DNA from 3 places in the Sporosarcina sp. P7 genome. Region 2 is predicted to be linked to each of the others. Evidence: riboswitches for the same ligand, from Rfam matches in the RefSeq annotation. Region 2 holds a riboswitch; each other region holds the start of a gene.
What was found. A riboswitch is a leader RNA that binds a small molecule or an ion and turns the genes downstream of it on or off. The one in region 2 is predicted to bind cobalamin.
Positions count from the first base shown of each region.

Region 1: another riboswitch for cobalamin. It lies ahead of CSV60_RS12510 (S-layer homology domain-containing protein); the one in region 2 lies ahead of CSV60_RS14920 (ABC transporter substrate-binding protein).
Region 3: another riboswitch for cobalamin. It lies ahead of CSV60_RS08400 (hypothetical protein); the one in region 2 lies ahead of CSV60_RS14920 (ABC transporter substrate-binding protein).

Region 1 covers NZ_PDZF01000013.1:29,541-31,814, reverse strand. Annotated here, with positions in the region: gene CSV60_RS12515 (S-layer homology domain-containing protein) at 1-739, shown strand, start outside; cobalamin riboswitch at 955-1,136, shown strand; gene CSV60_RS12510 (S-layer homology domain-containing protein) at 1,187-1,477, shown strand; gene CSV60_RS12505 (S-layer homology domain-containing protein) at 1,753-2,274, shown strand, end outside.
Region 2 covers NZ_PDZF01000022.1:7,111-9,384, forward strand. Annotated here, with positions in the region: gene argS (arginine--tRNA ligase) at 1-693, shown strand, start outside; cobalamin riboswitch at 1,029-1,156, shown strand; gene CSV60_RS14920 (ABC transporter substrate-binding protein) at 1,296-2,274, shown strand, end outside.
Region 3 covers NZ_PDZF01000007.1:30,195-32,468, reverse strand. Annotated here, with positions in the region: gene CSV60_RS08410 (DUF1646 family protein) at 1-423, opposite strand, end outside; gene CSV60_RS08405 (hypothetical protein) at 523-783, shown strand; cobalamin riboswitch at 1,000-1,139, shown strand; gene CSV60_RS08400 (hypothetical protein) at 1,339-1,611, shown strand; gene CSV60_RS08395 (energy-coupling factor transporter transmembrane component T) at 1,629-2,274, shown strand, end outside.

The DNA of each region.
Region 1 (2,274 bases), on a different contig from region 2:
TCGAACGAAGCCTCGATTCACTGATAGTAAACAAATCGCTAATGACGAACTACTGAAATATGCAGCGTTAGTAAAAGATCAGGGCGTTTTCAATGGCCAGTCTAATGGATCACTTAATCCGTCTGGAGAAATAACTCGTGAAAATATGGCGATTGTTCTAGTTCGTGCGTATAATGCCATTCACAAAACGGATCTTGTAGGATTTGTTGCGAAGCAGACATTTACAAGAGATGTAAAAGATTTGGGGAAGGCGAAATTAGAAGCACAACCATTTATTGATGTGCTCGACTTTTTTGATATTACCAATCCTGTTGTTTTATCATTTAATCCGAAAAATACCACAACACGCGGACAATTCGCATCCTTTTTATATAAAACAGCTTCTGTTCCAGTAGAACCTGAACAGAACAAGCCACAGCAACCAACTGATAAATCTCCTGTTTGGCAATACAAAGGCGAGAAGCAGTTGCACGTGAAAAATGGGGCGCAATTTACACTTCCAGTAGTTCAGGCAACTGACTATTCAGGTAAACAGATTGCGCTTCAGACTGTCATTACGGATGATGCAGGAAATATTATTAAGGAGCTCAATACATCTAACAGTGGCACTTATACAATTACGTATAGCGCGATAGATGAAGCGGGGAACAGAGCGAAAGATTTAATCATCACCGTGAACATAGCTCCCCCGTCACCTATTGAAGATGATGAAGAATTTGTAGTAGAATCGATTACGTAAATAGATGGCAAGCACCTGTTGATATGAACTTGGCGGGTGCTTTTTATAGAGGATGATTAACTAAATCTATTGCCTTTATTCAAAGATATTGGTTTAATGCAATTCGCTGACTATCATGCATCATCAAAAGAAACAGTCGAATTTATATGTACATTCAAGTAATATAATGTTTCGTGCTATTGCATACTGCCAGATTGATAACAACGATAGTGTTAACTAAATAATAATATATTGGTTCTCTGTTTATCACAGAGATGAAAAGGAATCAGGTGAGAATCCTGAACGGTTCGGCCACTGTATATGGGAAGCGACTTCTATATAGCCACTGGTTGGAAAACTAGGAAGGAAGAAACGATTACCCATAAGTCAGGAGACTTGCCAATTAGAAATACAGTAAATTATGCAGATAAAACGATTGCGGAAATGGAAGCTGCTTAGCATCATGGTTTGGTCAAAGGGAAAGATGGTAAGTTCATGCCAGCAGCTAAAGTGACACGTGCTCAAATGGCTTTAATGTTTTATCATGCGTATGAAATTCAAAACGGCACAAAATATAATGGGGAAACGAAAGTGCCGTTTCCAGACATTAAGAAATACGACGGGGAATCACAAAAAGCAATCGGCATGTTATATTATTTAGAAATGGCAACAGGAGAAAATGGTCATTATATGCAGGGGATTTCCACAACGGGAACTCATGCAGCGAAAATGATAATAGAATTTTCGGAGGTAAAATGAATCAAATAGCACAGTTACTTAATACCCCCTTCAACCTGACATTATAGGAGAAGGGGGTATTTAATCTGTCATAATTCTATTCAGTATATAAAGATTAATAAAGCTAGCGGAAATAGAAAAAACAACTAATAAGAAAAGGCTTCAGAACTATTTAATGCCTCTTTCTCTAACTTACTTTAACTTTAAATCAAAATAAAATAATAATTGGTAATACATTCATGTAGGGATATGGTAAACTAGTCTTGAACTAACTAATTACTCGGGGGGTAAATTTATTGAAAAAGACTTCAATGGCTTCACACAAATTATTTAAAGCGGCTTTAGCAACAACAGTAGCAACTGGGGCATTCGTTGCGGCTGTTCCAGCAGAAACAAATGCAGCAATTAGCTTCAAAGATGTAACGAATCCGGCAGTGCACTACTATAAACCTGTGTTGGAATTGGCAGGGCGTGGTGTAGTGAAAGGGTACGATGATGGTACATACCGTCCAAATGCTTCTGTAACACGTGCACAATCCGCTAAGATTCTAGCACATGTACTAGACTTGGACACAGTGAATGTGAAAGATCCTGGATTTAAGGATGTTAAAAAAGGCACGCCGTATTATGGTCCTATCGCAGCATTAGCTAATGCTGGATATATCAAGGGATATGAAGAGAAAGGTGTTAAAACATTCAAACCGAACAATAATTTGACACGCTCTCAAATGGCTAAAATTCTAACTTTAGGTTTTGATTTGAAAGAAGAGCCATTAGCTGCTAATCGTTTCAAAGATGTGAAACCAAAAGATGCATAC
Region 2 (2,274 bases):
GACAAGCTAAGTCGTGGATTTGATAAACTAATCAATATTTGGGGAGCAGACCACCACGGATATATTCCACGTATGAAAGCAGCAATCCAGGCGCTAGGTTATGACCGCGATACGCTCGAAGTAGAAGTGGCGCAAATGGTTCAGCTCTATAAAGACGGAGAAAAATTCAAAATGAGCAAGCGCACAGGAAAAGCGGTCACATTGCGTGAACTCGTAGAAGAAGTCGGATTAGACGCTGTACGGTATTTCTTTGCGATGCGCTCAGGCGATGCACAAATGGACTTCGATTTAGATTTGGCAGTATCCAAATCCAATGAAAACCCTGTCTACTACGCACAATACGCGCACGCACGTATCTGTTCAATCCTACGTCAGGCAAAAGAACAGAACGTGGAAGCGTCAACGAAAAACGTCACGCTATTGCAAGATGAGAAAGAATTGGAGCTACTGAAGAAGCTCGGAGATTTCCCGAAACTTATCAGCGACTCAGCTCGCATGCGCGCACCGCACCGCGTGACGACATATATTCAAGAACTAGCAGCTACATTCCATAGTTTCTACAATGCGAATAAAGTGCTCGACCCGGAAAATAAAGACCTGTCCGAGGCACGTTTGGCTTTGATCACAGCAACTAAAACGACGATTGCGAACGCATTGAAATTAGTTGGCGTTGAAGCACCGGAAAGAATGTAATATCTCGAAAACGGCCAAGCAGATTATTTACTGCTTGGCTTTTTTATGTCTTTGGAAGTACTGCCTTTCAAAGTTTCATCAAATCCAACGAAATATCCCAATAGCGCGATCTTCAAGCAGTTTGGCGCGGTTACACATCATAATAGCGCGGATCACTCAACGATTGGCGCGGTTACATAGAGTAATTGCGCGGTGTTAAACACGAAATGCGCGGTCTATTCCAGTTTTAGCGCGGTTCAACCTACCACCACAAGAACAGGTAGGAAGTGGGATGACTTTTGAAAGATCAGCACCGCCCTGTACAACCCTCACTATTACCGCTATAATAAAGCATAATTACATATCTTCTAAAAGGTTCTCAATACTAGAGATGAAAAGTGAAATCGGTTCAAATCCGATGCGGTCCCGCCACTGTACGTGCTATGCACAAGCCAGGTCACCCTGCCTTTTTAGAAAATGAAGTTCCGCAGCAACCTACGAGGATAGGTGTACTGGAAGAAGTCGCGTCCTGATTTCATCCCACCTAATCCTTCGAATGATCGAAGGTTTTTTCATGTCTGCGACTTGCGTAATGCCACACACATATTAAAGGAGGAACACACATGAAGAAGTTTTTACAACTACTGCTGACAGCTATGCTCGCGGTACTACTACTCGCAGCATGTGGAAGCGATAGTGCAAAAGAAGAAACACCAGCAGATGAAAATCAAGCTGGCAAAGAAACGAAAACAGAACAAGCATCAACGGATACAACGAGTTATCCATACACCCTGACAGATGCGATTGGCGAAGAAGTTACATTTGAAAAAGCGCCGGAAACTGTCATTTCATTACTTCCAAGCAACACGGAAATTTTATACGGAATTGGTGCAGGGGATAAAGTCATTGCAGTAACAGAAAACGATGATTATCCTGAAGAAGTAACGGAGCTTGATACAGTAGGAGACTTTACGGTCAACATAGAAAAAGTGATTTCATTGCAACCGGAAGCAGTGTTCGCAAATGAAATGATGATGGGTTCGAATGAAGAAGGATTGAATCAGATTCGCGACGCAGGCATCCCTGTGATTGTTATACAGAATGCAGGAACATTTGAAGAGACATATGAAACGATTGAACAGATTGGTAAAGTTATGGACAAAAATGCGGAAGCGAATCAAATCGTTGAAGATATGAAAACGAAAGTCGCTGATATCGAAAAGAAAGCAGCGGACATCACGGACAAGAAGCGCGTGTTCATTGAAAACTCCGATGCGCCTGAAATTTATACGCCAGGAAAAGGAACTTTCCCACAACAGTTTTTGGATATGATCAATGCTGAAAACATCGTGACAGAAGAAGGTTGGATTATGATTAGTCCTGAAACGATTGTAGATGAAAATCCGGATGTAATTTTGGCAATGTATAGCTATGTTCCAAACGTTGTAGAAAATATTAAGACGCGTGACGGGTTTGATGCGGTTACTGCGATCAAAGAAGATCGAGTCATTCAACTGGATGAAGATATTACAAGCCGTACAGGTCCGCGTTTAGCTGACGGATTAGAATTGTTTGCGAAAGCAGTCTATCCTGAGGTATTCG
Region 3 (2,274 bases), on a different contig from region 2:
TGCGTAACACGCCAAGATCACAAAACGAATTTCTGAACGTCTGTCCATTTGCAAGACGGATGCGATCGCCACGAGGACTAACGCTGCAATAATGGCCGTGATAACACTAGAAATCAATCCCAATCCCATAATAATCAGCGCCAAGAATAATCTGAATGGAATAATTCGGCTACCTGCTACTACCGCTTTCTCAAATGGATGTCGTATCCAGCGAAAGACTATTCCCGCCGCAAGAACGGCGAGCGTAATATGCAATGGATCGCGTAACGCCTTATTCCACAACTCCCACTGCAACACCCCACTAACAAATGCCGCAGCACACCCCATAACGAATAAAAACAGCTCCAAATTACGTTCAATACGAGGGACCGTAAACGGCAGCAATAACACCAAACCTAAAATAATGAGCAAACCAGTGACCATAGGTATCTCCTTTCATCAATCTTTCTTCTACACTGTATGCAAAAAGCCGATTCATCTTGCATAGAGTCTGAATAGAATAGATAAAGAGGGGGACACGCATTGGAAGTTTCAGATATTGTACTGATCCCTGTTATTATTGGGTTAACGGAAATTTTAAAGATGTATGGTCTGCCGAAAAAATTGATTCCGATCTTTTCCTTACTTTTAGGCATCGGTAGCGGGATCTTCTACTTGTTTCCAAATGATTGGAAGTCTGGGATACTGGGCGGAATTATTATGGGGTTGTCCGCGAGCGGATTGTATTCGAGTGGGAAGACGATTGTAAAGAAGCCACCGTGTGATGAGGAAGATGAGAAGTGATAGGCGCATTTTTATAGGCAGTATAAAGACCCCCGTGTGTTGTGAGTTGACATGGAAGGGTCTTTTATTTGGATTCTACTAAATTAGGCATAAAGATGATAAAGGACGTGATGAAATTCTTTCATATACAAAGTACATAATAACTAGACAGTGACACATTGACTCTCAGTACACCGTCTATTGATTTTCCCCCGCAAAAACTATATGCTAGTTAATAGTCACCTAGAGTGTTTTGGTTCTTTGTCCCGTAAACAAAGAATAAATAGAAATCAGGTGAGAATCCTGAGCGGTCCGGCCACTGTAATGGGGGAAATATGCCCCTAAGTCAGGAGCCTTGCCAAAGTATGTAAGCATGACACCTTCATGGTCCCCATCTCATTCAGGAGGTGGGGACTTTTTGATTTCAAAACTACACTGCCACTGAAAAAACTGCTCCGTCTATTTCAATGAAAAAGTAGAGGCTTCCACGCTAAAACTAGCTGGCGGACCGATCCACTATACGTCGTCACTGTAAATCATTTAGACGATTCTCTCATTCCCCAGGAAATGATCGTGATGCCACATGGCAAACGACTGAATGACTTTACAGACGGGATCACATTGATTGAAGGTATGAACGACTTTCAATTCCAAGATTGCTGCAGGTTTGGTCATCGTAGTAATCAGAAGGATGAAAAAAAGAAGGCGTCAAAGAGATTAGAGCGATATAATGAAGAAAGATATAGTAGCCGTAGCGTTAGTCAATATGAACCGCAGGGCGGTGATGAAGTGGAATTTCATTACACATGTGATGTAGGTAGAGAATTAGACAGCTATATACGAAAATAAAGAAAGTAGGAAACTAGATGAGCGCATTCTCAAACTTTCACCCACTATTGCTACTTGTCTACGTTACAGTCGTTTTAGTCACGATGTTCAGCTCGTTTCATCCGATCATCGTGGCGCTGGCCATGATCGGGGGCATTCTGTATTTTCTCATGCTGCACGGAGTCCGGACAGCAACTAAAGACTTGATCTATTACTCTTTTGTTTTTCTACTAATTGCCGTAGCGTATCCAGCAACTGTACATAACGGTTTCACTCCGTTATTTTTCCTCCATGAACACGCGGTAACGCTGGAAGCTGTGACGAAAGGACTCGTCATTGCGGGAGCCGTAGTTGCAACCAGTTTCTGGACGAAAAGTTATTTCGAGATTTTCACGACGAACACACTATTTGCCGTACTGACGAAAGTGTCCGCTAGCCCCAGAATTCTCGTTTCCATGCTGTGGCGATTCATTCCGTTATTCAAAATAAAATGGCGTGAAAACCAAATGGCACAACGCGGAATCGGCTATTACAATGTAGGGAGCAGAGTGGAAAAATTCCGTCGCGCGTTCGCATTGTGGCGGCAGACGCTCGTTCAGACAGCGGAGTTTGTCATTGTGAAGCCAGATGTCATGAAGGCGCGAGGGTATGGTATCGCGAAAGAGAGAACGCGGTATAAGACGA